2 linked regions of the Pseudovibrio sp. M1P-2-3 genome follow. The protein of the gene in region 1 interacts with the protein of each later gene in a pairwise test. Links are inferred from orthologs where the notes say so. Each region holds a gene or a part of one and is shown in the gene's direction. Other genes may lie near its edges. The genes, in order: recJ and P6574_RS20795.

The links.
Region 2: the proteins of recJ (region 1) and P6574_RS20795 interact in binary tests that used the Escherichia coli proteins (3 or more experiments, as listed by UniProt). The link is inferred for Pseudovibrio sp. M1P-2-3 from one-to-one orthologs.

The regions. Positions count from the first base shown.
Region 1 is NZ_JARRCW010000001.1:1,491,289-1,506,663, forward strand. The notes cover bases 4,200-7,096. They hold recJ (single-stranded-DNA-specific exonuclease RecJ), read left to right. Parts: upstream 4,200-4,686; coding sequence 4,687-6,507; downstream 6,508-7,096. Other genes in these bases: glpX (class II fructose-bisphosphatase), read left to right, coding at 4,200-4,583; P6574_RS06785 (DUF423 domain-containing protein), read left to right, coding at 6,584-6,976. In the rest of the region: P6574_RS06760 (hypothetical protein), read left to right, coding at 375-704; P6574_RS06765 (LL-diaminopimelate aminotransferase), read left to right, coding at 978-2,189; P6574_RS06770 (homoserine dehydrogenase), read left to right, coding at 2,218-3,543; more of glpX, read left to right, coding at 3,597-4,199; P6574_RS06790 (M3 family metallopeptidase), read right to left, coding at 7,365-9,410; P6574_RS06795 (CAP domain-containing protein), read right to left, coding at 9,665-10,279; P6574_RS06800 (ArnT family glycosyltransferase), read left to right, coding at 10,545-12,281; P6574_RS06805 (phosphatase PAP2 family protein), read left to right, coding at 12,274-13,083; P6574_RS06810 (glycosyltransferase family 2 protein), read left to right, coding at 13,184-13,957; P6574_RS06815 (lipid-A-disaccharide synthase N-terminal domain-containing protein), read left to right, coding at 13,954-14,271; P6574_RS06820 (amino acid ABC transporter substrate-binding protein), read left to right, coding at 14,823-15,375. UniProt on the Escherichia coli protein: Single-stranded-DNA-specific exonuclease.
Region 2 is NZ_JARRCW010000002.1:49,293-64,742, forward strand. What follows is about bases 4,746-7,717. They hold P6574_RS20795 (DNA topoisomerase 3), read left to right. Parts: upstream 4,746-5,124; coding sequence 5,125-7,311; downstream 7,312-7,717. Other genes in these bases: P6574_RS20790 (hypothetical protein), read left to right, coding at 4,746-5,022; P6574_RS20800 (hypothetical protein), read left to right, coding at 7,410-7,717. In the rest of the region: P6574_RS20775 (hypothetical protein), read right to left, coding at 1-1,107; P6574_RS20780 (radical SAM/SPASM domain-containing protein), read right to left, coding at 1,143-2,243; P6574_RS20785 (SPASM domain-containing protein), read left to right, coding at 2,469-3,476; more of P6574_RS20790, read left to right, coding at 3,697-4,745; more of P6574_RS20800, read left to right, coding at 7,718-8,384; P6574_RS20805 (hypothetical protein), read right to left, coding at 8,498-9,790; P6574_RS20810 (hypothetical protein), read right to left, coding at 9,783-10,880; P6574_RS20815 (hypothetical protein), read right to left, coding at 10,903-11,961; P6574_RS20820 (hypothetical protein), read left to right, coding at 12,231-13,298; P6574_RS20825 (hypothetical protein), read right to left, coding at 13,456-13,761.

The DNA.
Region 1 (15,375 bases):
CAAAAAATAGTTCCAGTAACTTTAGGTAAAGTTTTTTTATTCATTGATTATTACAGTTCCAAGAAACTTCACCTCTATTATAGAGGGGTTTTTTTATTTTCCTATGAAAACTATTGGGTTATGTGTCGCTATGCCTAATTAAATAGGCCCATAAATAAAATATTTACCTAAAGTTGAGGTTTTTGCCGCTGGCTGATGGGGAGAACCGGCGCTATGCGGGGGTCATGCAAGCCGAAACCGGTGAGAATCGTGTATAGACTGTCTATAAATATAGTCGGGCGCTAGCTATCGAGTGATGGTCTGCAGTAACTGGTTCTGCAAAGCTATCGCAATAACCGCTCACCCTGACACCGAAATGAAAGCATCATAAATCCATGACAAACAACCGTTCTCGATCACTCTTTGGCCTTTGTTTTGTAACTGCCTTGGCGATCCTTTCCGGCTGCACGTTTAACGAGAACCTGACCCTTTCGGAAGCCATGCAGCAGGATGACAAAATTCCTGGTGAGCCGGAGTATGAGCCTATTCTTTATAATGATGATGGCCTGCTTTCAGATGAACAGCGTCAGCAGACGGAAGCTGAACTTATGGCTTTGAATGAGAATGCACAGCGCGCGGGAGCCGCCAGCCAGCAAGCGGGCGGGCAGAGCTCGGAGCTTGAGCAGATTGCTGACGAGGCGCAGCAAAGTGCACAAAATCCGTAGAAATAGAGTCAATCTCCTCTGAATTTTATACAAATTGATGGACCTGCCGAAGAAGTTTACCTGTTTATACAAGTGGGTAACTTTTGAGGGGGCTCACAAAGAAAATTGGGGAGGAATTCTCATCTGGCGTATTAATTGAGAAAAAATATCGTCAAATCCGCCCTCAACCCCATGCAAAAGCCTGTGGTTCCTGCTAAAACAGCCGCCCAAGGGGCAGACGCTGTAGTTGCCCCTAGAAAACATGAGTATTAATAAATAAGCGAGGCTTTTGGTATGGACGACTTTCACAAGACACGCAGGCTCCCGCCCTATGTCTTTGAACAGGTAAACCGTCTTAAGGCCAAAGCACGAGCGGCGGGCGCGGATATTATTGATTTGGGTATGGGCAACCCCGATCATCCTACACCGCAGCACATCGTTGATAAGCTGGTTGAGACTGTTCAAAATCCCCGCACCCACCGGTATTCCAGCTCCAAAGGTATTCCCGGTTTGCGCCGTGCGCAGGCAGCCTACTATGAGCGCCGCTTTGGCGTGAAACTGGACCCTGATACGCAGGTTGTGGCCACCCTTGGCTCCAAGGAAGGCTTTGCCAACATGGCGCAGGCCATTACGGCCCCCGGTGATGTGGTCTTGGTGCCAAATCCAAGTTACCCGATCCATGCCTTTGGCTTCCTTATGGCTGGTGGTTCTTTGCGCTCCATTCCGGCTCAGCCGGGGCCGGAGGTGTTTGAAGCGCTGGAGCGGGCTGTTGTACACTCCATTCCAAAGCCGATTGCCATTGTGCTTTGCTATCCGTCCAATCCGACGGGAGCTTGTGCGGATATTGAGTTCTACCGCGATATTGTGGCCTTTGCCCGTAAGCATGATATCTTCGTACTCTCCGATCTTGCTTATTCAGAAATCTATTTCGGTGAAACACCGCCACCATCCATTCTTCAGGTTCCTGGCGCAATGGATGTGGCCGTAGAGTTTACATCCTTGTCGAAAACCTTCTCCATGCCCGGCTGGCGCATGGGCTTTGCTGTTGGCAACGAGCGGTTGATTGCAGCGCTTGCCCGTGTAAAATCCTATCTGGACTACGGTGCTTTCACGCCTATTCAGGTAGCCGCCACCGCTGCGCTTAATGGACCGGAAGATTGCATTGAAGAAATGCGCACCATGTACCGCAAGCGCCGTGATGTTCTGGTTGAAGCCTTCACCCGCGCGGGTTGGCCAATTCCAGCTCCTGAGGCAAGCATGTTTGTGTGGGCACCAATTCCGGCGCGTTTTGAGCACCTTGGTTCCCTCGAATTCTCTAAGCTTCTCATTGAGCGGGCGGACGTTGCCGTGGCGCCAGGGGTTGGCTTTGGCGAGCACGGAGAAGGGTTTGTTCGCATTGGCTTGGTGGAAAACGAGCAACGTATCCGTCAGGCAGCAAGAGGCATTCGCAGGTTTTTTGATGAAACCGGTAGCAATTCAGAAGAGTTGAGCAACTCGGACGTTTAACGTGTAACCTCAGTGGTAAAAGAGTTTCATGAGTGAACTATTGAAAGTTGGTGTTGCAGGTCTGGGTACGGTTGGGACCTCGCTGCTGCGCATACTGGAACGTAAATCGAATATCCTTGCCCATCGTAGCGGCAAGGAGATCAAGGTTGTGGCGGTCTCCGCAAGAAGCCGGGACAAGGATCGTGGAGTAGACCTTTCTGGTGCTTTGTGGTTCGATGATCCGGTCGAAATGGCGCGCTCCCCCGAGATTGATGTGTTTATTGAGTTGATTGGCGGCGAGAACGGTTCGGCGGAAGCCAGCGTTCGCGCAGCTCTGGAAGCAGGCAAGCATGTGGTCACGGCCAATAAGGCACTGCTTGCAAAACACGCGGTTTCTTTGTCCGCACTGGCCGAGAGCCAAGGCGTGAGCCTGAACTACGAGGCAGCCGTTGCCGGTGGAATCCCGATTGTTAAAACCATGCGCGAGAGTTTGGCAGGTAACAGTGTGGACCGTGTTTACGGGATCATGAACGGAACCTGTAACTACATCCTTACCCGCATGGAAGGGGAAGGCCTTGCATTTGCCGAGTGTCTGGCTGATGCACAGCGTCTTGGTTATGCAGAAGCGGACCCGACGTTTGATATTGAAGGTTTCGATACTGCCCATAAACTCTCACTGCTGACCAGTTTGGCCTTTGGTTGCGAAGTGGACAGTGATGCCATCTATGTGGAAGGTATCACCTCCATTACGCCCGAAGACATTCAAGCGGCTGATGAGCTGGGGTACCGAATCAAACTGCTTGGTGTTGCACAGCGCACAGACAGCGGTATCGAGCAGCGGGTTCACCCGACAATGGTGCCCAAGTCTTCGGCGATTGCCCGTATTGACGGCGTCTTGAACGCAGTTGCCGTAGACGGGGATGCTGTGGGGGAAGTTATTCTTGTGGGTCCAGGTGCTGGCGGCGATGCGACTGCCTCTTCTGTTGTCTCGGATATTGCAGATATTGCACGTGGTGATGATCTGGCTGTCTTTGGTCAGAAAGCGGAAACACTTACCCCCTATAAAAAAGCCAGAATGCGCTCTCATGAAGGGGGCTACTACATTCGTCTACGTGTTGTGGATGAACCTGGCTCGTTTGCAACTATTGCGCGGTGTATGGCTGACAAAGGGATTTCTTTAGAATCTATCGTCCAAAAAAGCCGGGATGCCCACAGCAATGTGTCGGGAATGCACGATCCGGATGACCCGCAAACAGTCATTTTGATCACCTATGAAACATCGGAGATGATGGTCAGGGAAGCTCTGGAAGCGATTGCTTCCGAAAATGTTACTACCTGTATGGCGCAGGTTTTACGTATTGAGAAATTGAAATAAAATTTCTTTTCCTATATGGACAGGCCATCGAACACCTAGAGGTTTAAAAAGCTATGGCTGAGAGTCAAGGGAACGACGAAAACGTTCTGGACCGAATTCTTACACTTGAATTGGCACGCGTGACGGAACGTGCTGCTGTAGCCGCAGCACGTTTGCGTGGCCGTGGAGATGAAAAGGCAGCGGATCAGGTTGCCGTGGATGCCATGCGCCGCGAACTCAACCAGCTGCCTATTGATGGCACTGTGGTGATTGGAGAAGGGGAGCGCGATGAGGCTCCTATGCTCTATATCGGTGAGCAGGTGGGCACAAAGGCCGGCGCGAAGGTTGATATTGCTCTGGACCCGCTTGAGGGAACAACAATCTGTGCCAAGAATATGCCGAACTCCTTGGCGGTTATTGCCATGGCGACTGCTGGCGGGTTGCTGAACGCGCCTGACAGCTACATGGAAAAGATTGCGGTTGGACCGGGTTACCCTGAGGGTGTGATTGATCTGGACCGGCCTATCCTTGAGAATCTGAAGTCTGTTGCGCGAGCAAAAGGCGTTGAGGTTGAAGAGCTGACAGTGTGTGTGCTGGACCGGCCACGCCATGCCAAGCTGATTGACGATATTCGTGCATGTGGTGCGTCTATCTACCTGATCGGTGATGGCGATGTGGCTGGTATTATCCATACAACCGATACGGAGCAGACCGGTATTGACCTTTATGTGGGTATCGGCGGCGCGCCGGAAGGTGTTCTGGCTGCTGCGGCTCTGCGCTGTATTGGCGGGCAGATGCAAGGGCGTCTTGTGATAACCCGTGAAGAACAGGTGGAGCGTGCCAAGCGTATGGGCATCACTGACACAAACCGCAAGTTCTCTCTTGAGGAATTGGCGGGCGGGGATGTTTTATTTGCCGCAACCGGTGTGACTGATGGCAACTTCCTCAAAGGTGTAAAGTTCGCGTCTAGCGGTGTGAAAACACACACAGTGGTGATGCGCTCCACATCAGGCACAGTTCGTTATATCGAAGCCCGCCATGCTCATGCAGATAAATTCTAGGGTGACGTGAGACTTATTCCTCTTTGATGACAGCTGAAACGGGCGGGTGTAGTACACACTCGCCCCTTTGCTTTTTGAGACAGCCTTTCTAGCAGTGACAGTGATGATGACAAGTTTGGATAAAACCAGCCGACGAACAGTTCTGGGCGTGAGAAAATCCGCCAACGGCAAGGAATGGCGCGAACGGCTTAATGAAGTTGGAGCCGCACAGGCCCTCGCGGTTTCTCAGCGTACAGAAATCTCCGAGGTTGTTGGGCGGGTCCTTATTGGCCGGGATGTGAGCTTGGAAGACGCGGATCAGTTTCTTGATCCCACGTTGAAATCACTGATGCCGGACCCTTCCTCTTTGGTGGATATGGACCGGGCGGCCATTAAACTTGCCGAGGCGATCGAGCAGGGCACTTCCCTTGCCATTTTTGGCGACTATGATGTGGACGGGGCAACCTCCTCCGCCCTTCTTTGCCGCTATCTGCGTGCACTAGGGCTTTCTCCTGATGTCTATATCCCTGATCGAATCATTGACGGGTATGGGCCAAACCCCACGGCACTGGAACAGCTTTATCAAGGAGGCGCACGCCTTCTGGTGACCGTTGATTGTGGCTCGACATCTTTCGAGGCATTTGAGGCGGCGCACAAGTTGGGGCTAGAGGTAGTTGTTCTTGATCACCATCAGGTGGGAGAGGAACTGCCAAATGTTCATGCTCTGGTGAACCCAAACCGACAGGATGATTTGTCGGGGCAGGGGCATCTGGCGGCTGTCGGCGTGACTTTCCTGTTTCTGGTGGCCTTGAATCGGGAGCTGCGAAAGCGCGGAGTAGTTGGCGCGGACAAATTGCCGAACCTCATGGACCTTCTGGATCTGGTGGCATTGGGCACTGTGTGTGATGTGGTGCCGCTTAAAGGGTTAAACCGCGCCTATGTGGTCAAGGGGCTGCAGGTGATGGCAAAGCGGCAAAACGTGGGACTGTGCGCTTTGGTGGATGTGGCCCGTGTCTCCGGCCCGCCAACTCCATATCATCTGGGCTTTATGCTGGGCCCGCGCATTAACGCAGGTGGACGTATTGGGGATTCAGCTTTGGGAGCAAAGCTATTGACCTGTGATAATCGCGGGGAAGCGGAACAAATTGCTGCAACGCTTGAGCGTCTCAATCAAGAACGGCAGGCGCTGGAAGCGGTTATGCTGGAAGAGGGGGAAGGGCAGGCCTTCCAAAAAACCGAAGGCGGCGATGTATCGGTTCTGTTTACCGGCTCGGACGGCTGGCACTCGGGTATTGTGGGGCTCATTGCCTCGCGGCTCAAGGAACGCTACCGCCGCCCTGCCTTTGCCATTGCCTTTAATGAGCAAGGCATGGGAACGGGCTCTGGACGCTCCGTGAACGGCGTTGACTTGGGGGCGGCGGTTCGAGCTGCCGTTGAGGCTGGCCTTGCGGAAAAAGGCGGTGGGCATGCCATGGCCGCAGGGCTAACAGTGGCCAAGGACAAACTTGCCGAACTGGAAGTGTTTATGAATGAGCGCTTGGGGGGCGATGTTGCCGTGGCTATGCGGGATCAGGAATTGACCATTGATGGAGTGGTGAGTGTGGGCGGCGCGAGCCTTGAGCTGTTGGAGGAGTTGACGCAAGCTGGCCCCTATGGCTCGGCCCATCCCGAACCGGTGTTTGCCATTCCCGCCGCGCGGATCAAGTTTGCCGATGTGGTGGGTAAGGGGCATGTGCGGGTGACACTGGGGGGGAATGATGGTTCCCAGCTCAAAGCCATTGCCTTCAAAGCAGAAGACCAACCCCTTGGAAAGGCACTGCTGGAGGGGCGCGGCAGGCTGCTACACGTTGCCGGAAACCTCTCCATTGATACCTGGCAGGGGCGTCCAAAAGTGCAAATGCGCATTATGGATGTTGCTGATCCGGCGACCTCCCAATATCCATAGGTTTGTTTTATCTAGGAAACCATAGAGAGTTTAACGATAGGTGCGGGGTGAGCCGCAAGTATGATGAGAGGGTCCTGTGACAAATGAGGTGAGCTATTCCACTGCTGGTTTGAGAGCAGGTTTGATTTTGGGCGGCTTTTGCGGCGTTACAGCCATCATCACCGCAGCTGCTGCGTCCCATATGACAACTAATCCCTTTCTTGGCATTATCAGCAGCCTGACCATGATGCATGCGGCCGCCTTTGTGGCGCTCGGCCTTGCCTATGACAAAACGGGGTCGAAACTGGTGGCATTCGGAATGATTCTGATTTTTGCCGGTTTGAGTTTGTTTTGTGGTGACTTGGGCTTGCGCATGTTTGTTGGAACCAAACTTTTTGACAAAGCCGCACCCACAGGTGGTTTCCTTATGATTTTGGGATGGCTGAACGTACTGCTTGCTGGCCTGTTCGGTTTTTATAAAAGGGCTTGAACTGAAAGAAAGTAAGGCGGCCTTGGGCAGGTGGTTGTACCAGTCAGCAATAATAGGAACCTATAGGGCTCCTTCTGGATCCCGGCTTGTTGGCCGGGATGATGTCGTAAAAAGACAAGGATGTCACCCCGGACTTGATCCGGGGCTGGAGACTCACGAGCGAAGTGCAACGGTTGGATTCGTTAGCCCGTGTTTACTCTAAGCTAGACGTTGATCAAAACAGCAAGAGTGACCGGTATTTAGGGTGGATTGACTTAAACAAAAAAAGAGCAGGACAAGTCCTGCTCATTAAAGTTTGGTGCATCAGTGGGGTACAAGTAATATTTGTACCCCGCATCCTCATTTAAATATAATGTTCTTGTGCGGGGCTGACGCAGTAAGTCCGGCGCTATATGAGCCCTCGGCCTTTCAAAAGCGGTTCGATGCTTGGCATCTTACCCCTAAAATCAGTATAGGCTTTTGCGGGGTCCTGTGTGCCACCGGCTGAGTAGATGAACTCCTTCAGTCTGTGTGCGGTTTCTCGATCAAAGGGATCGCCCGTCTCCTTGAAAGCCTCAAACGCATCAGCGTCCATCACCTCCGACCACATGTAGCTGTAGTATCCGGCTGAGTAGCCATCTCCAGCAAATGCGTGGGCAAGGTGCGGCGTACGGTGGCGCATGATGATTTGCGCGGGCATGCCGATTTCATCAAGAGTTTTCTTCTCAAACGCCAGCGGATCCAGATCATCCACCTGATCGGCACTGTGCAGCGCCATATCAACAATGGCGGTGGACAGGTATTCAACCGTTGCAAAGCCTTGATTGAAGTTGGAAGCAGCCAGCAGGCGGTTCAGAAGGTCCTGCGGAATTACCTCTCCCGTTTCATAGTGGCGGGCATACTCTTTTAGAATTTGCGGCTCGGAAAGCCAGTGCTCATAGAGCTGTGAGGGAAGCTCTACAAAATCGCGGGCAACACTCGTGCCGGATATGACGGGATAGGTGACATTGGACAAAAGACCGTGCAGGCCATGACCAAACTCGTGGAACAAGGTGCGGGCATCATCAAATGTGAGCAGTGTTGGCTGACCTTCCGGCGCTTTGGAGAAGTTCATCACATTGATGATAACGGGAGAAACATTCCCGTTCAGCTTATGTTGCTCCCTGAAAGCGCTCATCCATGCGCCGGAGCGTTTGGATGTGCGGGCAAAATAATCGGCGATGAAGATACCAACATGTTTGCCATCGGGTCCCAGAACTTCAAATGCACGGGCATCTGGATGGTAAAGCTCCAGAGTGTTCAATGGCTTGAAGGAGAGGCCGAACAGTTTGCTAGCCGTGTGGAATGAGGCTTCAATCATCCGTTCCAGCTGGAAGTAGGGCTTTACTTCCGCTTCATCCAGATCATGCTGGCTTTTGCGCACTTTCTCACTGTAATAACGCCAGTCCCACGGGGCGATTTGTATATTATCACCAAGGGACTGGGCCATTTCCTGAAGGTCGGCGGCTTCTGCTGCTGCCTTTGTCTTGGCTGGGGCCCATACTTTCATAAGCAGGTCGTTGACCGCCCGTGGGGTTTTGGCCATGGTGTCGTCGGTCTTGAACGCGGCAAAGCTGTCAAAGCCCAGAAGGGCGGCACGTTCTTTGCGAAGGGCAACAGTTTCCTTGACGATGCCTGTGTTATCAGTCTCGCCTTTGTTTTCACCGCGCTTAGCCCAAGCGGTGAACGCTTCCTCGCGCAGGTCCCTGCGTGTGGAGAATTGCAAGAACGGCTCGATTGAAGAGCGGGACAAGGTAATTACGTACTTGTCTTCCAGCCCGCGCTCTGCAGCTGCTTCGCGAGCAGCGCTGACGAGAAACTCCGGCAGGCCAGCCAGATCGTCCCCCTCACTGAGTACCAGCTTGTAAGAGGCTTCATCGGCCAAAACGTTTTGTGAAAACTGGGTACCAAGAGTGGCAAGCCGTTTGGTAATCTCGGCCATGCGCACTTTCGCGTTTTTATCAAGGCCAGCACCGGCGCGCATAAAGCGGGTGTGGTAGCGCTCCAGAACACGGGCCTGTTCTGGTGTCAGGCCAAGCTCGGCCTCACGGGCTTTCAAGGCGTCAACGCGCTCAAACAGCTTTGGGTCCAGCATCAGGCCGGAATAATGCTCCGCAAGCTTGGGAGCAATGATCCGTTCAGCTTCTTGCAGTGTGTCATTCGTGTGGGCGCTGGACAGGTTGTAGAACACGCTTGAGACTTGTTTGAGCATTTTGCCGCTCTGCTCAAGGGCTTCGATTGTATTTTCAAATGTCGGAGAAAGCGGGTTGCCTGCAATTTTTTGGGCATCCGCCTTTGCCTCAGCTATGGCATGCTCGAATGCAGGCACAAACTCTTCCGCTTTGATTGCTGAAAACGGCGGAATTCCAAATGGAGTTTCCCACTCTTGCAACAATGCCGATTGAATCGCATCCATAACTCTCGTCTCTCCTGATAGGTGCAGTCCTACCAACAATATGGTGGGAAGTTGGAGAGCGTAAAGAGGTGAGGTGGGGGATTGTGATAGATTCCCCTGAGATTACAGAGGTTACTGCATAATCTTAGGGGCAGGGACCGGAAAAGGCCGGTTAAAGCACTGAGGCGTTTAATTGAAACAACTCACTGCTTTAACATATTGTTTAGGCGCGTATCTTTAACCAAAAACCGGTATTCATTTTTCGGCGATGTGCTTTAAGGCGTGATGGAGACGGTAGTTTGGCCTGTGCGCATTGGCAGCATGGGGCCGCGGGTTGTATTTGTGGCTGTCTTTGGGGCCGCCAGCGTCATTACCCAGAAATTCCGGTAGGTTCCATCTGTCCGGTTGGTGCGGGCAACACCCATGTGGGTGACATTGGAGTTGAGCAGGTTCTTGTTGTGGTCCTTGGACGTTTTCCAGCCCACCATGACCGCGTTGATATCCGCGTAACCCGCCCCCAGATTTTCCGCACCTGCATAGGACCTGTATCCACCCTTTGCCGTGCGGCGTTGCAGGCTACCCGCTGAATGTCTGGATGTGCCAAGAGAATCTTTTGCCGCGATATGGTTTGCCATATCTTGAGAAACCTCGTTCAAATGCGGGTCCAGCTTGAGTGCAGGCAGGCCATGCTTGGCGCGCCATTCATTGGTCTGGCGCAGAACCTCCTGCCGGTTGATGCTGATTTCGCTCAGGTCCGCCTTTGTCCTTGCTCCGCTCAGACCGGCGCAGCCCGCCAGCAGCAATAGGCAGGTGATGAAAGATGCAACAGGCATGAGCTTGCCGAGCAAATGGACAGACCGTGATTCAGGTCTGTGCAATGAGAGTGTCATTCTGTTCCCCAAAGAAAGCTGAAGAGCTTTGCAGCAAATTTATGTTTCAAGAGCTGGAGCCTCTTCTTTATCAGGAAAATGGAGAAAACATGGAGCAAAACGATTTGGTGTAATGAAAAGACACTTATCCCTGTTTTTCAGCGGAAAGAATGAAGTAGCCAAAACTACAGGTTTTACAGCCTAGGTCTTTTCCAGCGACTATCGCGTGAGATCAAACGTGAAAGTCCACTTGCTATGGGTGGGTGAATTCTAAGGATTTGTGTGGGTGAAGGACGGGGCAACGGTGGAGAAGAGCCATGTGGACGCGCCGCAAGAGGGGGAAGTGCGCCTTCCGCTCTGGTTGCGACTGACGGGCCTTCCTATTGTGGCACCGGCTCTGCTCATAATTCTATGTGCTCTGTTATATGTACCCGGCCTTGCCAGTGTTCCGCCGCTAGACCGGGACGAGCCGCGGTTTGCACAGGCAACAAAGCAAATGCTGCAAAGCGGTGATTACGTAAATATCCGTTTTCAGGAACAGGGCCGCTACAAGAAGCCCATTGGCATCTACTGGCTGCAGGCGGCAGCTGCAAAACTGACTGGATATGGAGAAAATGCTCCGATCTGGGTGTATCGCTTGCCCTCAGTTCTGGGGGCGTCCCTTGCTGTTTTGCTCGTTTATTGGGCAGCCCTTGCTTTTGCAGATCGGCGAGGGGCTTTTCTCTCCGGCCTATTGGTGGCAACAAGCTTTATTGTGATTGCAGAAGCCCATCTGGCAAAAGCGGATGCGGCGCTTCTGGCATGTATCGTTCTAGCTCAAGGAGCGCTGGCACGTGTGTGGAAACGCGCAGTTCCTAAAGTCAACTGGTGGCTTGCCTTTTTGTTCTGGACGGCGATGGGGGCGGGCGTGCTGCTGAAGGGGCCGATCATTTTAATGGTGTGCGGCCTGACCATCGCGGCCTTGTGCCTGTGGCAAAGAAAGGGGGCGTGGGTGCGGGGGCTGGCTCCCGTTATCGGTTTGATTTACCTGTGCTTGCTGGTGCTGCCCTGGGTCGTTGCAATCGAGATCGCTTCTGAAGGGGCTTTCTTGCGCAAAGCGCTCGGCGGTGATTTTCTTGCAAAAATCGGAGAAGGGAAAGAAGCCCATGGCGCCCCACCGCTGACCCACCTTCTCGCGGGCTTTGCAACATTCTGGCCGCTGAGTGTGTTCATTGTTTATGCGGTGCCCCGCCTATGGAGCTCAAGGGGACAGGAGGTTGTCTCCTTTATGCTTTGCTGGCTGGTGCCTTCGTGGATTGTGTTTGAGCTGGTGTCCACCAAGCTGCCCCATTACACAATGCCCATGCTTCCTGCATTGGCAATTGCCGTTGCCTATTGTCTGGTTGGCAGCCCCCAAGGAAAAACGAACAGTTTTTTTCGCGGGACCTCCGTAATCCTTTGTGCCATGATCCCTTTGCTTCTGGCTCTGTTTGTTGTCATTGGGCCGGTATACCTTGAGATCTGGCCCTCTCCCCCAGGTGTAGTTCTTGTGGTCTGCGGTGCTTTTCTGGCCTTTCTGGCAACCCAGCATCTGCGCCAGTCCCAGCCGTTAAAAGCTATACCAGCTCTTGTTGTGGCAATGGCGGCGATCAATTTTGGTTTCTGGTTTTATAGCGCCCCTGCTTTAACACCTCTGTGGGTTTCTCCGGCCATAGCCAAGGTTGTAAAAGACTTGCCACACTGCGAGGAAACACAGGTGTTTACTGTTGGTTATAACGAGCCGAGTTTGGTTTTCCTCAATACACTCTCTACCCAGAACGGCAACGCCCAGCAGGCTGCCGCATTCCTGCGCCCTGTATCCGGGGCGACAGATGTCAATGCTGAGCGTTTATGCCGGGTGGCCATTGTCGAAAAGCGGTATCAGCAGGCATTTATGGAAGCTGCAAAGGCTCAAAATATCACGGTAAAGCAGTTGGGGGAAGTGTCAGGATTGAAACTGAACGGCGGAAACAAAGTGACCTTGGGGGCTTTTGAGGGTGGATAGAACTGGCACCAACACTTATACCTCCGGTAAAGGCACAAGAGGTGACCCAAAACGAATTTTTCGGGTTTTTCTGGCGAATTTTTCCGCAAGGGAGTTCCGGCAAAACTTGAGGGGGCTTCCAGCGCTTATCAAGCGTCGCATGACCCGCTTGCGCACGTTCCATATGGTGGGAGTGCCTATGCTTATCTTCTGCGTTCTTATGGTGTCTATCACTGTTTTGGTGCTGGCAGCGCTGGATGACTGGGCACGGCGAACGCTTTTGCAGATGCCCCATGAGTTCAAAGAGAGTTTCAGGCTTGTGACGGACTTGGGAAAATCAGACTGGATGCTGGTTGGCTCCGGCGGGCTGTTTCTTCTCATGCTCTCAATTAAGGTGCAGGGGCTGGGCGTACATGCGCGCATATTGCAATATAAGCTGGCTGTATATGGCGCCTTAATTTTCTTGTCCGTTGCCTCCAGTGGGTTGATCGCACTTATTATAAAATGGAGCCTTGGCCGAGCTAGACCAGCTCTTTATGAAGTCGTTGGTCCCTACAAGCTTGAGTTGTTTGCATGGAAGATTATGTATACAAGCTTCCCCAGCGGTCATGCCACATCTTTGGGTGCTCTTTCCGTTGCTCTTGGGCTTTTGTTTCCCCGTTATCGGGTGCCGCTGTTTCTTGTCGGAGGCAGTCTGGCTATGACCCGTGTTATTATCAGCGCACATTATCCTAGTGATGTTTTTGCCGGATTTATGCTGGGCGCTCTCTCATCGTTCGTGTTCTGGTACTGGATGGTTCGCCTGCGCTTTCTCAAGCCGTAGTCGTCGCCATATAAGCGTAAGATTCCGAGAAAATGAAATAAATACAAATTGTTAAAGATATTTTTTACGTAGTGAATTAATGACTTAGTGGATATTGTAAATGATTACAGCCCCAGATTCCGGTCGACCATCAATCAGTGTTGTAGTTCCTGCAAGGAATGAAAGTGAAAACCTCCCCCGTCTCCTCGGGGAAATTGGGGAGGCTCTGGAGAGCAGGAGCTTCGAGATTATTGTGGTTGATGATGGCTCGGATGATGATACGGAAAATACACTCAGATCCTACGCGTACTCACATGGGTATCTTAGAGTTATTCACCATCATAATTCATGCGGGCAGAGTTGTTCGGTTCGCAGCGGGCTTCTCCACGCAAGGGGTGAGTTTATTGTAACTATTGACGGGGATGGGCAAAATGACCCAGCTTATATTCCGGCCCTCATTGGTGCATTGGAAGGGGCTGCACCTGCTGTTGCATTGGCTGCGGGGCAACGGGTGGGGCGGCAGGCCAGCCTTTATAAAAGATATGCTTCAAAAGCCGCTAACGCTATTCGGGGGGCTCTCTTAAAGGACCGTACGCGCGATAGCGGCTGTGGGTTGAAGGTAATTCGTCGTGATGTTTTTTTGAAGTTGCCATACTTTGACAGCTGGCACCGCTTTATTCCTGCACTGGTGCTGCGTGAGGGCTATGAAATCACCCATGTTGATGTGGTGGATCGACAACGACAATTCGGGCGCTCGAACTACGGTATTTTTGACCGGGCTCTCATTGGCGCCCTTGATTTGTTCGGGGTTTGGTGGCTGCGCCGGCGGCGGGAAAAAATCCCCAAACTGGACGAGCTTGAATTAAGGCCGCAAAAGGAGCTCGAGCTGTCATGATCCATCAGCTTTTGAGCTGGCTTCACACCGTTTTTGTGCAGCAGCTGGACCTCTGGGTTATTCTGGGCATGATTGCGCAGGCCTTGTTTATGATGAGGTTTGTGATCCAGTGGATTGCGTCTGAGCGGGTCGGAAAGTCAATTGTGCCGGTTGCATTCTGGTTTTTTTCCATCGGCGGAAGCAGTCTATTGCTCACATATTCCATTGTCCGACAGGATCCGGTTTTCATTGCAGGACAATCTCTGGGTATAGTTATTTATTTCCGCAACCTATGGCTCATATACAAAGAGAAGCGTTCTGACCCCAGTTTTTAAGAAAAAGTTGGTCGTGAGGAGTTATTTTTCAAAAAAAAAATCCGCCGAGGATGCGGACTCTTGAAACACCTAATCGAGCCTTTATGACGGAAAATTTAAGGTTTGTTGCGTAAAAATTTAAGGAAAAGACAAAAAACTCCGTCTATTTACCTAATTAAAGAACTTCATTACGCAAAAACTATTAAAATTTAAAATATGGTGGTCTAGGCTTGTTCTTCTTCTCTATTTAAGAAGTATGATGTATATTTTTAATTTAGTTTATGAATGCGCTGCACAATACATGGTCAAACTTCAGTTTGTTTTGATGCAACCTACCTAATAATTCATCAGTTCACAAAATATTCCTCACCTAACGGCAGAAATACAAAATTCTATTTCAAATACCCCTTGACCAAAGCCAAGGAATAGTTTGGAATGCTTCCATGAGAGGCAGTAGGGCCGTGGGGGGTCCGGGAGAGTAATCACAAAGTTTAAGACGTGTGCTTAACAGTGTGTCTTCGGCTGCATTCATGAAAAATAAATAATTGGACAACAGGAGAGGCTCCAATTCAATGAAACGCAATTTCCTTCCAGTCGCTTTGGGCGCAGCTCTTGGCTTGGCTGCAGCAAGTGCCGCATCCGCCACAACTCTTGAAGACATTCAGGCCCGCGGTAAGCTGAACTGCGGTGTGAATACCGGTCTTGCTGGCTTCTTGTATGTGGACGATAGCGGTGAGCGTCAGGGCTTTGATGCAGCTTATTGCCGTGCATTGGCCGCTGCAGTGCTGGGCGATGCCAACGCTGTTGAGTTCACTCCACTGACCAGTAAGAACCGCTTTTCCGCGCTTGCTTCTGGTGAAATCGACGTTCTGTCCCGCAACACTACTTGGACATTCCAGCGTGATGCGGACCTGAAGAACACTTTCATCGGCGTTAGCTACTACGACGGTCAGGGCTTCCTTGTCCCTAAATCCCTTGGTGTTGAATCCGCTCTTGAGCTGGACGGTGCAACCATCTGTATCCAGACAGGTACAACAACCGAGCTGAACGTTGCCGAGTTCTTTGAGAGCAACGACATCAACTTCGAGCCACTGCCGATTGAAACATTCACAGAAGCCCAGCAGA
Region 2 (15,450 bases), on another replicon or contig:
TTTATCTTTGTGCCTGTATTTACCTGTATTTCTCACAACATTTGTTGCAACATGAAACCCTGTCCCTGCACATATTGGGGAATACTCACAGCTTCCACAGCATCCTCGAGCATGTATCTTCATAGCGCTACGTTCAACCGCTCCAATGCCTTGCTGTAGTATTTCGCTAATTGAATTATGTTGTATATTGCCCATTACTTTTAAACCATGGCGTGGCGCATGGGTAATGTCTCCTACAGCTTCTAGCTTAGGCATCAAATTTCCAAATGAATCGAATTGGAGCGAATGACGTATAGTACTTTCCATCATGTCTTTAATTACTTGTCCACTACTTACTGAACCATTACACTTTAAGGCATTTATTGTCTTTTCAATGACCGGTCTGTAACTTGTGGTGATCCACTCTACTCCTTGTGCTAGCGTATCAAACTCCATAATCCAGTCGTTAATTACTTCGATGTTATCTATTGTTTCATGAGCATTGGATAAGGAGGGAGCCCAATTGACGGTTAACTCACTAAAATTATAATCCTTTGCAAAGGCAATTAGCTCGTGAGGAGTGATATCACAGCAACCTGAACTAGAGAGGTTGATAGACAGATCCACTTTACCAAATAGCCTTTTTGCCTCATGAACCATCGACTTCCAGCGAGGTCCGAACTTTATTGATTTTGTGATCCTACCATCTAAAACTACAAGTGGTATAAGGCTAATTGGTCCGGAAATACTATGATGAACTTGCCGGAGTGTCTCGAGAACTTTTGATGGTTTTGCTACTAACGAAGTCGAAAAGAATACTGCACTATGCTCAATATCTGATGGACATCCAGTGGTTATAATGTCAGAGCCGACCTTGTGAAGTTTGGCGATGTAGTCCGCACCCATTAAAACATGGTCCGCTATACCAAATGTTATATTTATCCTGTTCAATTTTTCTAGGTCTTCAAGGTAATTCTTTGTTCTCTCTTGTATAATTTCAAGAAGATCCCACGACATATCTGGTGATGTGATGGTGCGCTCTGAGCTAGTAAGGATACATCCTGCACAGCTGCCCAAGCACGACAGAACATCATCTATCTGAATTTGTAGTTCACTGGCTTGCTGCATTTTCGCCCTCATTATGTTTATCGATTTATGAGTATTCAGGAGTTAATGGATGAATTTTTTGCTCTTGCTCCTTTTTCGAAAAGATGGCGTGTATGATCTATAAACCCTTTGAAACCAGGACAGTCTTTGTCCACTTCAGGGTTCCAGTGTTTGGCGAGCACACCGCAACCAGATCTACAAAACGAATATGCATCACAATTAATGCAGGCTTTATTAGGCCGGCTGGCTTTAACTACGTTACGTCGAAAACTTGTGGTCTTGCTAACTTCTAAAACACTTGTCTCCAAAACATTACCAGACCATTCTGCGTTTTGTGCGCCCCCTGCCTCTAAACAAGTGGCTGCATTTCCATTCCAATCAATGTCTATTGATCCTGGTATAATTGGGCATACGATATCATCCAGAGGTTGATCTAATTCGATTGCATATAACAGGCTATCAATCGGGTTTATGTACAGATCAGGGTCCTTATCCTTATTCTCTATGTACCAATTGGCGACATCAATAAGGAACTTACTGGTTTCATGGAATTGTGGGAATACTGTTTCTCTATTTAGAGCGCCATCACCAGACGGTATAAAGAAGCCAAAATGGATTTTTTTTATACCTTCGTTATTGTATAGCCTCTTAATAATTTCAAGAGCGCCTTCCTTTATCACGGGAAGTGTTATTGAGGTAGTCACTCCGAACTCTAATTTTGCGGCTCTAATTGTGGCGATAGCGTTCCTCCACCGTTCTTCCAACTTTGGTTTTGGAAAACGTGTATGAGGTTCCCATGATGTGTTAATACGATCAAATAGGCGGGCAATCTTTAGGATCTCAGGATGGAGTAAGTTCGACACCAAACATAATTCATAGGTGTATCCATTTCCCGATAGAATCTCTTTTATTTTCGGGATTACACTTTGGAAAAAGGGCAAACCCAACATTGTGGGCTCCCCCCCTATTACATGAATTTCGGCATGACGATTTCCAGAATCAATCATATGAGCAGATATACCTCGCACGATGCTGAGAATGGCATCGCTAGTCATTGAGCCAGATTCTTTTTTGACTAGTGAAGAAATATAGCAGTGAGTACATCTCAGATTGCAGTCACGAGTAACATTTATCTGGTATAGAAAAGTCCCTGACATGTGTGCAAAATCTTCCTAATCTGGTAAAATGGTTATTAATTAAATTTAAGATCATTATAATCTAGTTAATTTAATTAATGGCACATCTCAATAGGATAAATTAATATGAGAACGCAGTACAGTATCGAAAATGGATACTTTGTCTTTACCTTGATGCCGAGCCTATACTGCCATTTACGATGCCCACATTGTTACTTAAGTCTGGAACAACGGCAAGACCGTACTGTGCTCTCACCTGACCTTATTGGTATGGCATGTGAAAAGATCGACAAATATTGGAATAAAGCTGGCGTAAAAAAAAGAACTGTTCGGTGTTATTGGTATGGCGGTGAACCAACGTCATTGGGCATTCCCATGTTTGCCGATATGGCTGATAGGATAAATGCAATTTTTAGTCCAGATCATATGTATGATAATACGCACACAATATTGTCATCGTTGGTTTCGGTTAAAAAGGAGTGGAACACTGCATTCACTAAATACACCAATGGAAAAGTTCAGACATCATATGATGGGGCAATGAGAGGGGATGCCTACCTTAAGAAATGGGACCGCAAAGTAAGGGATCTAATAAATGATGGTATGGATGTATCTACAATTAGCGTTGTTAATTCTGATCTATTAAAGCAAGGGCCAGAAAAGACTTTGGACTACCTTACGGAGCTCGGGGTATCAGAAACAAGCTGGCTTCCCTTTATGGAGAATGATCAAAATACCGGTCTCAAATATAGAAAGTACGCCCCAACTATGAGTGCATGGTCAGACTTTCTTATTGGTCTCACTGAGCACTGGTTAAAGTTGAAAAAGCAGGGTGCCGTAGTTCCAGAAATAGGGCAACTGCAATTTATATTGGGACAACAAAAAGCCCCTCCATTATCAAATATAGCTTCACAGACTCTTTTTTTGTTGCCTAATGGAGACTTTGTTCTACCTGATTATCGAAATGGCTGGGTTGAGTATATGCGAGTCTTTGGAAATATAATTGATCAAGATTTTATTGAGATTCTGAATTCAAAAGAACGACGTGAATATATGCGAAAGCAGGTCCGAGGGAACAACAATATTGAATGCAATTCATGTGAATATAAAAATAGTTGTGTAATGGAGTTTTGGAAGACAAATAGGGTAAATGATGACTGTTTCGGAGGAAAAAAATACGTTGAATGGATTAGCAACAACTTGAAGTCCATTCACCAAATTATTCCTGAAAGTTCAACTCCTATATTATTTTAGGACTATATTCACAAAACTGTCGATGACTAACTCTAGCTTTTTACCTATAAATTTTACTTGTTTCTTGCAAAAGAACAAGCATGCTGAAGTTAGGTTAAATTTCAGTCTGTAAGTAAAGGATAGCGTTATGGGGTTGGGACAATTCAAAGCAAAAAAAGGAAATGGTGGCGGGAACAAAACGACCCCTGCGATTGTCCTATACCGTGGACCTGCAGACAGCTTGAATGATGGTACTCCCGTTGCCCGTGGGATTGTTATGAGCCCATTCATGGACCTCAGTGGAAAGGTTATTGAACCTGGTGAAAAAGGGCTTGAGGTGCATTTCTATACGCCTGTCAAAGAAGGCAATAGCAAACGCCATACGGCAGCTACCCTGAGAAACGGTAAGAATAAAATTCCAGAAGGATTTGGGGTGGTCGAACTAGAAAGACCTAAGTTCACCACTGATCCTGATACGGGCAAATGTACCATCAATGCCGACTACATCAATGTTATCAGCCGGGATAAGACCGATCATATCAAAGTGCATCCGGAAGAAACTCAGTATCTTTACTCTGTATCACAAGAAGGGGCTGTAAGAGACACCAATGGGGAAATCCTCATTGACCAAGAATCGGGAAAGCCCCGCGTGTGGCAACAGCGCCAACATTTAAGTTTGCGTACATCCAAGCCGGTCCAGTCCATAGAAGATCTCCAGGATTCAGTGCTAACTGCGCTCACTCTCCCAGAGGGGTATGGTGTTGAATCCGAAACTGCTGTGGGGTCTCCATATGCATACATTCAAATGTGTCTCGTTGAAAGAGATGACCAAAATAATGTTGTAAAGGTCGAAGATACATATCGCACGGTATTCAATGCCAGTGAGAAATATAAAAATGAGAAAGGGGAAGAGAGGACTAGATTTCTTTCTCCTGAAAAAAGCTTTGAGGAGTGGATGGCGCGTGACATAAAAGATGCCTCAGAGAATGGTAGAAGGCCATGGGTTGACGCGCTTAAAACATTCGGAGGAAATACTGACTTCCATTGCATTGTGACCCGTGGACAATCTTTCAATACAGGCCGGGATTCTGTTTCTCTTTCTGAAGAGAATATTGATCTGAGGGAGGTTATTTCAGGTCGTGATTGTTCGAACACGGCGAACATGATCAGGGTAAAAGAAGATGGGAAGCCAATCTACAATGAAAGAGCTTATAAGCAGGGTTTCACAAAGTGTTATATTAGTGGCTTAGATCCGCTCAAGACACAAAATAATGGGAAATCCTACTTCGGGACCAGACTGGTGGCCTTACCTTACATTTCTAAAATTGATGGAAAAATAGAACTGTCCAATGCCAAGTTTAAATGTGGCCGGCTCCCACTCTTAGGCCTTCCTGCTGATGTTAAAAAATTCATATTGGAGGAAGCCAAGGAAAACTATAAAAAAGATAAGGATCTCAAGTTTGATCTTTGGCATCGTAAGAATCCCAAACCGCCAAAGAATGAAAACCGGGAAAACGCCCAGCCTGTGAACGATGGTGGGGGTAGCCGAAGCTACTTCAAACGTTAGACCAATCTGATTAATCAGAGAATGTAGGTCATCCAATCAATTCAAATGAAGGGTAGCTACGGCTACCCTCTCTTATTTAATGGGACCAGAGGCTTTATACTCATGATCACGCAACTTTTTATCGCCGAAAAACCTAAAATGGCTGCATCGATAGCTATGGTTAGGGGTAAGATGATAGGTGTAAGCCCACAAAAACAAAAGACACATTGGACACTGGGGGACAAAGAGGCAGTTACATGGGTGTTTGGGCATATGTATGATACAGCGCCGCCGGAGAGCTATGACCCCAAATACAAGGATTGGAATCTCCAAGACCTGCCAATTATCCCCTCGGTTTGGAAGCGCCAGCCATATAATGATAAAAAAAGCCACTTAAAAGCCATCCAAAATCTATTAAGAAAAGCAACTACGGTCGTAAATGCGGGCGATCCTGAAAGAGAGGGGCAACTCCTTATTGATGAGTTATTAGAGGAGCTAGAGTATCCGCCTTTCAGTGATAAAGTCTATAGGTTATGGGCTCCATCTCTGGCTGAAAGTGATTTACGAAAAGCATTACAATCACTCTTTCCCAACAAAGAAAAAGAGGATCTTTATAAAGCGGCTTTATGGCGGCAGCGAGCGGACTGGTTACACGGCTTGAATATGACCCGTCTTTATACCGGTTTGGTTAAAAGAGGTGGGGTAAATGAGCTGATATCTGTAGGCCGGGTTCAAACTCCGACCCTAAAGCTTGTAGTAGACCGTGATCTTCAAATTGCAAACTTCCAACCTAAAGATTATTTCGTCGCAACGGGGCTGTTTTTCCATAAAAATGGCAGTTTTTCCGCCACCTATAGTCCTGCAGAAAACAGTACTCATACCGATGAATACGGCCACATTCTAGATAGAGCCGTGGCCGAAAAAATACTGGAACAGGTGAAAGGAAAAGTTGGTAATATTTTACAGATAGATCGAAAACGAAAGACCAATGCCCCACCTCTTCCTTTTTCACTAAGTGCTCTGCAAACAGAGTGCTCCAACAAGTTTGGTCTTACTGCGGCTCGAACATTGGAGATAGCTCAATCACTCTATGAAAAGCACAGGCTCACAACATATCCACGTTCTGATTGCCGATATCTACCTCTTTCCATTTACTCAGATCAAGCTGCCATGATCTTGAAGCAATTTCAGGGCCATGATCAACTAAAGATGGCTGTTGCGGGTACAGACATTTCCATTAAAAGCAATGCATGGAATGATGGGAAACTATCTGATCATCATGCAATAATACCAACTACAGACTTTTCTTCCGCTAAATTTTGTCAGCTGAGTCAGGAAGAAATGAGTGTTTATTTATTGATCTCACAGTACTTTCTTGCTCAATTTTATCCCTCATACCAGTATGAGGCGACTAAAATTAGGATAAAAGTTGAGAACTATAACTTTGAAGCGTCAGGGAAAAGAACACTCCAGCAGGGATGGAAAGTGATATTTCCTGCCAGCTCAGCTGGAACTGAACCAAGTTTACCACAAATGAGCCCAAATGATCCTGTTAGAGTGGATAAAACGAAAGTAGAGAAGAAGACAACGAAACCCCCTGCCCCATTTAACGATGGTAGTTTAATTGCGGCAATGACAAATGTTTATAAATATGTACCGGATTCGTCTGCAAAAAAAATGCTTAAAGATAGTGACGGAATTGGTACGGAAGCAACAAGAGCGAACATTATCGAGACCTTATTAAAGCGAGATTATGTTAAACGTGAAAAAAAAGTGCAATTGCGCTCAACCCAACATGGGCGAACTGTTATTAAAGCGCTCCCCTCCGACTTGAAAGACCCTGCATTAACAGCAATTTGGGAAGCACAATTAACAAAGATATCTGCCGGTGATGCAGCTCCAGCCTCCTTTGAAAAGGCACTGCATAACTCGTTACATAAGTTTGTTCAACATGGACTACAGATAGAGAAACTGGAAATTGAAGGTAAGCGCGTGCCTAAAATCGATGGTGATGGGACGCTTTGTCCAAAGTGCGGGAAGGGTACACTTAGAACGCGCCAAGCAAAAAAACAGAAATCGAAATTTTTCTTAGCCTGTGATAACTGGAGTAAAGACAACCCAGAGAGCTGCAAGCACATCCAGTGGCCAGAAGTGAAAATCAGACCTCTTAAAGGAGACGGTCAAAACTGTTCGAAATGTCAAAAAGGGACAATGAAAACTAGGCAGGTACACAAAGGTACAAAAAAAGGAAAACGCTTCCTTGGATGTTCAAATTATCCTGAATGTACAAACAGCGAATGGCCAGACTAGAGCGCCGCTGATTTATTTGACCCAATCGAATATATTAGATACATAAAAGGATAAATATTTATCTTGGGTCTCATTGTTAGAAAAATAGGGTAATTTCGATGCGCAAGCTCCATTCACGCAGGGCTCTCTTTACTTTGGGCGTTGCCCTTGGACTGTCTGGTAATGTCTGTGCTCAAGTAACTGAGAGCCCACTTGAACAGCGAGTTACCATCTCTCCAGCTGTAGCATATCTTAAATCACAGGGTGTGAACCTCACTGCTATTGGTAAAGACGGTGGCCTGGAAGCATACCTTGGTCAGAATGCCAACGGAGATATGCAGACCTTTTACATAACTAGCGATGGTTCATATATCCTCACCGGTGTTTTACATGATACCAAGGGGCGTAATATCACCGGCATTCAATTGGCCGAGATGCGAGCAAGGTTCAATGCAGCTTCATTAGAATTTGGCCAAGATACTCCTCAAAATAATAAAACAGCATCTCCAGAGCCAGCTCCTGATATTAAAATCAAAGATCGGATTTCACAAGCATACTTGAACATTCCTATTGCCAGTGGTGAGGTTGTACAGCCAGAAAATGTCGATGCAAGCTTGTTCTTAAGCTCCATTCCGCGGGATACCTTCCTTGAAAGAGCAAATGAGACTGCGTACTTCCAAGTGGGCCATGTAAGCGCTCCTAATGAGCTATGGATGGTTGCGGATCCTCAATGCCCATTTTGCCACCAAGCATGGTCAAAGTTAAAGACATTGGTTCTGGACAGGAAGCTACGCATAAAGATAATTCTTATTGCGGGCCTTCAAGGAAGCAAACCACGGGCGCTGGATATGCTGTCCAAAGATAATATTTCCAGTTACTGGTTTGAAACTGAAGGTGGGCGTCTTCAACATCTAACTGATAGTCCAAATATGTCAGCAGATGCGCGCTCGTACCTCACAAAAAATGAGAGCTTTGCACGAGATTTCGAACTCTTACAAACGCCATTCTTAGCATACGTTGATGGCTCAGGACGGTTTTATTCCTCAAAAGGATTACCAAACGATATAAATGTCTTTTTGTCCGCAATGAAATAGGTTGTTCTCATTCCACATTAAATTTTAACTCTTTAAAGTTCCGGCTCTGGTTCGCTCGTCCTCTATGTGCGTACCAGAGCCGCCATCTGTATCGGTCTCTAATGTGAAAAAATCTAGAAATCCAACTCTTTAAAACCAGATATCATGTTCTCTAAAAATGGTTTGCTCTTTTGAAACTCTCTTATAACCGGGAGGTAGCCATAACAATGTTCTCCATTGTCCGGGTGCCACTTTCTGAACAATGGGACAGCATGAGATGCACAAAAACTTTTATACCTACAATCAACACACTTCGGGTGTGTGATTAGCGAACGAACCACTTCATTGAGCATCTTTTCAAGAACTCCATATGGTTCTGTGATTATGCTTTGTATTGAAGAGTTTTTTAAATTTCCAAGTGGTTCATATCCAAAGTTGCGGTCTAGGACATGCTGCCCCATCGATTCAGACCAAACAAACAAATCAAGGTTGTGATCAACATATAGAGATGAAAGAAATATGTCTCTAGTTTTATCCTTCACATGTTTTATATGGAAGGGTTCGGGCTCCGGGAGCTTCTCTACATCAAAGTAACCGTTTGGTGATAACGCTATGTTTTCTCCATATTCATCAAGCAAAGTGACCGCATATTCACCTATTGGTATTGGATGTATATCATACCCTCTTGTTACAGTTAAACGTGCAACCTCTGCCAGCCACTTTACTTCTTCGTCGACAGTGACTACTTGAGATGTTCTATATCCTCTTGTTTTTGAGGGAGTATACCGGCCAAATTGCATTTGAACACTAATGTCACTTAGGGGCCCCATAGCTTCATCAACAAACTTTTCGGGGGAGAACTGGTCTAACAGTCTGCGTGTCACCAAAACTTCGGGATATCCTAATATCCCATGTTGCCTCATTGTAAGGATCATATCCCTAATATCATGTGGTGAATCTGCGATGGGGTCATATATTATTTCAAGAAAGTACCTACCTGGATATCTGTTTCGAAGTCCAACAAATTTCTGAATATCTTCAGAGGGGGCTGTCGAGAATACTCGATATTGACTTGGAAATGACTCTGCAATTTCGTCCAGCATATCTTCTGGAAGCTCACTATGGTTTCCAAACCTAAAAGTATAAGAGTAGTGGTCTACAGTGAAACCATTTTTGCCAAAGTATCCTGAATCCTTTGTGTTAATATTCGCTCGAAGCCAATCATAATACTCCTCGACCCTAGAGTGTATAAGTCGCATGCCCTCTGATGGAATTATGTTTCGAAACCGCCAGCCATTTTTAAAATGCTTATCGACAAGGCATCCTGAGCACCCACGAGCACAGCCGTCATAGGTATGTACCGCTATCTGCAGATCATCCATAATCCCTAACGTTGAGCCTTCTCTGTCAAAAAAATTGCTAAACATAACCAGCTCCTATTTCGAATGTCTTTCTTATACCCGCCGGGCAACCTGAAACCTGACCCTTTAGTCTCTTGTTAATCATGTTTACAAACTTAAATGCACCAGAGCTAATACAGGCAGGACGGAACTCACATCTACGACATTCTTTATTACGAAAAAGAGAATTTGCATCCGCTAAGGCACGATGTTTCATTCCCACTTGCAGACCTTCTCGGTCAAATCGTATAGGGTCCAGTTCAGCTAAAATTGTAAACTGACCGTTGTGCCAATTCCCATCTGCATCAATAAATGTGATAGAATCACAGGATTCCTGCGCCTTTTCGATTGCGTCTTTGTGTGATATATCAACATCCTTTAAGGCGTTGTCCACGCGCTCAATAAACGATGCATCAATTCCCCTATCTCGACTTTTTACGTAGAACTCAGCCAGCCACTCTTCCATCTTCCTTAACACAGAGGAGCAATTCAGCGCCTTGTCATAGGAAGGCGCCCAGACAATATTTATTACTGAGCGGTGACCAGGGAATTGATCAAGGACACCATCAATATTTGGGAGTGTCTCGCATGAAAGCGCCAATTGGAGTATATCGCCACTATCTTCAACCTGATCATGTACACCCCTACGCATGCTTGAAATTTCACTCATAAAATGGCGAAGGTTTTGCCAATATTTGGTTGATAAAAGAGCCGTATTCCCGACAACCACAAACCGCATATCAAAAGCTGAATTGCTATTCCTTGTCATGAGGTATTGAGCTTTCTGAATTTGGCTATTTATCTTTCCTATGAGTGATGTTGTGATTTCCGCATACCCTTTGTGAAAGGATAAATTTCTCTCCGCTGTCTGAATGATACTTTGAATATTATCCAAGTCAGCCTTTTCAAGATCGAGTATATTAGCTCGTCCAATACCTAGAGCCACACTTTGTGCTCCAGCGTAGCTACTTGCTATAGCCTCAATTCCCTTTGTTATATTACACAATTTTGTATGTGGAGATCTCTCGGCTCGCTCAGAACGTGAAAGAACACATGTCTGGCAAGTACCATGACAATGTGTAACATATTCCATAGCAATTGTTAGAAACTCTTGCATTATCTGGCTCCTAAGTCATAATTCAGAGAAAAGCTTTGGGGCCATAGCAGGAACCTAGGCGTGACTCGACATCTTTATATACACGACGTACAATACCTATCCCATTGAAATTACATGAATTAAAGTGCTCGCACTCTGAACATGAGAACGGACTATTCAATAATTTATTATAGGATTGAATACCCAAACGTTTCACTGTCGGTGATTTTAAAATTTGATCAAGACATGTAGATTTCAAATCTCCAAGTGCTGGGGCTTTATTCCTATAGTCAAGTATAACGTCTCCAAAGCTTGTATATGCAGTAGGCCAGACCTTACCATCACTACTCACATGGTATGTTTGAGCAATGAATTGTTCATAGGACCCACTGGAATTGAACCGGCGTAGTTCGTCTTTAAACAGTGCTGAGCCCGCGGCCGTAGAATTATAAAATTGAGTTGCCCAACCTGCAGCTTTATCTACGCTATAGCCGTAATTTTTACGCCCCATATTTTCAATTGTAGGTGTAAAACCAAGAGAAACTGATCTCCCCTCGAGCTCCATGTCCAATTCCTTTCCAAGATCCTGTGGACCTAGTTTTGAAAGAAGAGCTTCAGAAAGAAGCATCTGCAAATGAACTTTTGGCGCTAAACGGCAAGCCTTTCGAAGGCGATTACCATACTCTTTGTTACGAGATAACCTTATGGGATCAACTGTAATGTCGAACACAATGTTAGGGCAAGTATTGATTATTGACACCAATTTACTTTCATATACATCCCAATAGTTTTCAGATGTTAAAGTCATTGTCATACCAATACTCAAACCAGCCGTTTGAACAATTTCTATGTATTTGTGTAAAGCATCCAACGGGAGTTGTGGAACATCTCCGAACACCAATACTATTCGATAGTTCAAATCAATTGATTTACCGTATGTCGCAATCTGGTTTACAACTGCCTCGAACATGCTAATCGACATAAGCGGAAAGCCTTGGCCCCGTTCGGCAACTGACAACAAGCAGCCGGTACAAGAGCCAGCACAACCATTATATAATTCGAGAGTTATGTCGGTGAAAAGTTGTTTTCCGTGAGTAGACAATTAAGCGCTCCATACCCCATTTATACATGGCCAAGGGATTTTGGCTTACCAACTGCAAATGAGCGAACTCGCATCCTGCATCTAGGTTTGAAATCTTATAGATATACTTTATATAAAATAACTGAAACAGAAAAGTCTGTGCTTAGGATATATTATGGGTATCAGTTTGTTTCCTGCAATATTATCCTATCTTACAAAGATATCAGGTTCATATTATGCGATCTATCTTTTACATTTCAGCTGTTATATTCACTTTTTTATCCTCATACATGAGTGCGAATGCACAACAAACCTCTGACATTAATGCGTCACTAAACTCGAAATATGTAGCAGTCGGTAGCGAATTAACTTCAATGTTGTTGGAGTATCTTGAATATAACGCACATAGGATTAAAGAAACTTCCTATTATGCTGGCCAAGAAACCCTTTATGGAATAAGCGGCATAAATCAAGGTCTAAATGGAACTACCAGTTTTGAAATAGGTAAAGTTGAAATGGTCAACCCTGTTAACGGGGATACCCATTTTTTCTTTGATAAGCTTTCAATTACAGGGTTTAAGAGGGCTGCCCCTAATGGTACGAGAACAAGCTTTGATAAATTTGTCGTAAATGATCTTAAAATCCGTGATGCTTCTACAGGATTGCCCGGCTTGATGTACTCAAGTATACACATTAAAAATTTTCGACATACTACCGCTGAAGACCATACGTTTTCCATCGCTAATTTAGAATTGATTGCCCCCAAGTGGAGCCGTGCATACCCAATACCTTTGCAGGCAACGCTAAAATTATCTTTTGCAGCAACATCTGGATACCTACAAAAATTAAGTAGCATTCCATTGGATCAGTTTGCGCAAGGACACCAAGTAGATGCAAGAGTAGCGATGGAGGTAAGTCCTGTCCCAAAAGAGCTTACAATGAATATTACAATGGCTACCAACAACTATGGTTTGCTGTCTATGTACATGAAACTGGATAACCTAAATAATCAAATCCTATCTGGTTTAGACGCGATTATTCGTCCACCGGACATCATTACTGAAGAAGATGCAAAAAGATATATATCAAAGGTAAAAACTGGCTTATCTAATATGAGGTTACAGCTAATTGTTGCAAACGGTAAAATAAGCAGCGTTTTGGAGGCTGTTTGGAAAGCGTATCAGGGGGACGGTATTCTCCCATTTACAGGAAATAGCCACTCAATAAATATTGTTGGAAAGCCACAAAAGAATAGAGAATTATACCACTTCTTCCCACAGCTGAAGTCTGATCGCGAAAAGAATGAGAGCTCCCAAAATTTACAGTTTCTCAAAACCAAGACAAATGAAAGTGACTAATAAACTGATTTAATTACAGGTTTCCATCATACAATGGTGGGCCCTCTAAAGGCTCAGGTATATGGAAGGTCGGCATACTTTTATCCAAAAGCAATCCCGTTTATTTACTGCGATAAGGTCATAAGCCGACCTTCTACAACCTGAAACCTGTAGCTATCTACAGTTTATCGCAGTTTTCTATATGCCATTCAGAGCTATGCTCAATTTTGTCTAAAGCATTTATTATCTCTGTTCTTTCAAAATAACTTTCTAAGTTGGCATCCCCTGCATCAGCAAATAAGTTGGAAAAATCCTTGAGGGTGCAGCCATCCCAATACCCACGGCATAATATATCTTCAATTGAACTTTTGTCTGCACCTGTCAGCCCATCAAGTAGATCATGCTTTTGCAACATGGTTTCTAAGGTTGCATAGCGCTCTTTGAGAAAAGTCTCACTTTGCGTTTTATTTGAAGTCATTTCCATATGTCCTTCAGTATTTGTAACTTAATTTATGAATTATCTAATTCCATCTATGTTATTTACAAGTGCGGTTCTCAACAATTGCTCTATCTTCCAATTATTTATTTTACAGATAGAGCGTACCTTTTCAACTTCATCTGTGTGGTACCATCCTGATATGCGAACTCTTTTTTTCCTATATTTAGCGACTGTGCTGCTGGTACTGAAAGAGATGGCTCGGGAAATCTGAACAGGTGGTATAAGTGGATTTCGCTTCTGAAACTGGCATTATGCCACGAACAGGAGAATTACATGGCAAGACGTCCAAGGCGCAATCACAGCCCGGCTTTTAAGGCGAAAGTAGCGTTAGCTGCCATCCGCGGTGAGAAAACGCTGAGCGAACTGGCCCAAGACTTTGATGTCCATCCCAATCAGATCAAAGTGTGGAAGGATCAGGCACTTGTCGGCATGCCGGATGTGTTCGGCGCTGACCAACAGGGCAAAGTCGAAGCCGAGGTCGATATCAAGCACCTTCATGCCAAGATCGGCGAGTTGACATTGGAAAATGATTTTTTGTCCGGTGCGCTCACCAAAGCCGGGCTGCTGAGCGCCAAAAAATGATTGACCGCACCCACAAACTGTCCATCAGCCGTCAGACCAAAGCGCTGGGGATCTCGCGCGGTTCTGTATATTATCTACCCCGGCCAGTTTCACAGGAAGAACTCGCCCTTATGCGCCGGTTGGATGAGTTGCATCTGCAATATCCCTTTGCCGGGAGCCGTATGCTGCAACGGCTTTTGAAAGCGCAAGACCATAATATCGGGCGCTTTAAGGTTCGCTCCCTGATGAAACGGATGGGCATTGCAGCCCTTTACCGGCGCCCCAACACCTCCAAGCCAGCACCTAGGCACAAAATCTACCCGTATTTGCTGCGCGATCTTAAGGTCACAAAACCCAATCAAGTCTGGGCCACCGACCTGACGTATATTCCTATGAAAAAGGGGTTTGTCTATCTGGTCGCCATCCTTGACTGGTACACACGCAAAGTCCTGTCATGGAGACTGTCGAACACTATGGAAGCGGATTTTTGCATTGAGGCTCTGGAGGAAGCGCTACGCAAGCACGGCAAGCCGGAGATTTTCAATTCAGACCAGGGCTCCCAGTTCACCAGTCAGGAATTCATCAAGGTGCTGAAACGTGAAGACATCAAGATTTCCATGGACGGCAAAGGGGCTTGGAGGGACAACGTGTTTGTCGAACGGCTCTGGCGGACCATCAAGTACGAGGAGGTCTATCTCAAGGCTTACGCAAGTGTAGGTGAGGCCAGAAAGTCCATCGGGACATACATCGCTTTTTATAACCAAACTCGACCACATTCATCGCTTGACGGGCAGACCCCGGATCAGGCTTACTACAATCATGCGCCGCAAAACCATCAAACAGCGGCATAAACGGAGCGCATCCACTTAAGAAAAGCGTTTCCCTGTACAAACAAACCGGACCACCTCTGAATTTAGCTTTACTTTTATTGCGGATCACATATTTCGAATTGCATTCGGATAGGATTTTTTCAAAACCGGAAGCTTTGAGATGCATGTTGATGCATTTGGCCAAAATCTCTTGCTTGTTGAGAAATGTAGTATCCTTGACTTGCTCTACTTTAGATGCAATCGGGAATTCAACAAAGGCAGAGAGTTGTTTAGACTCTCTTCG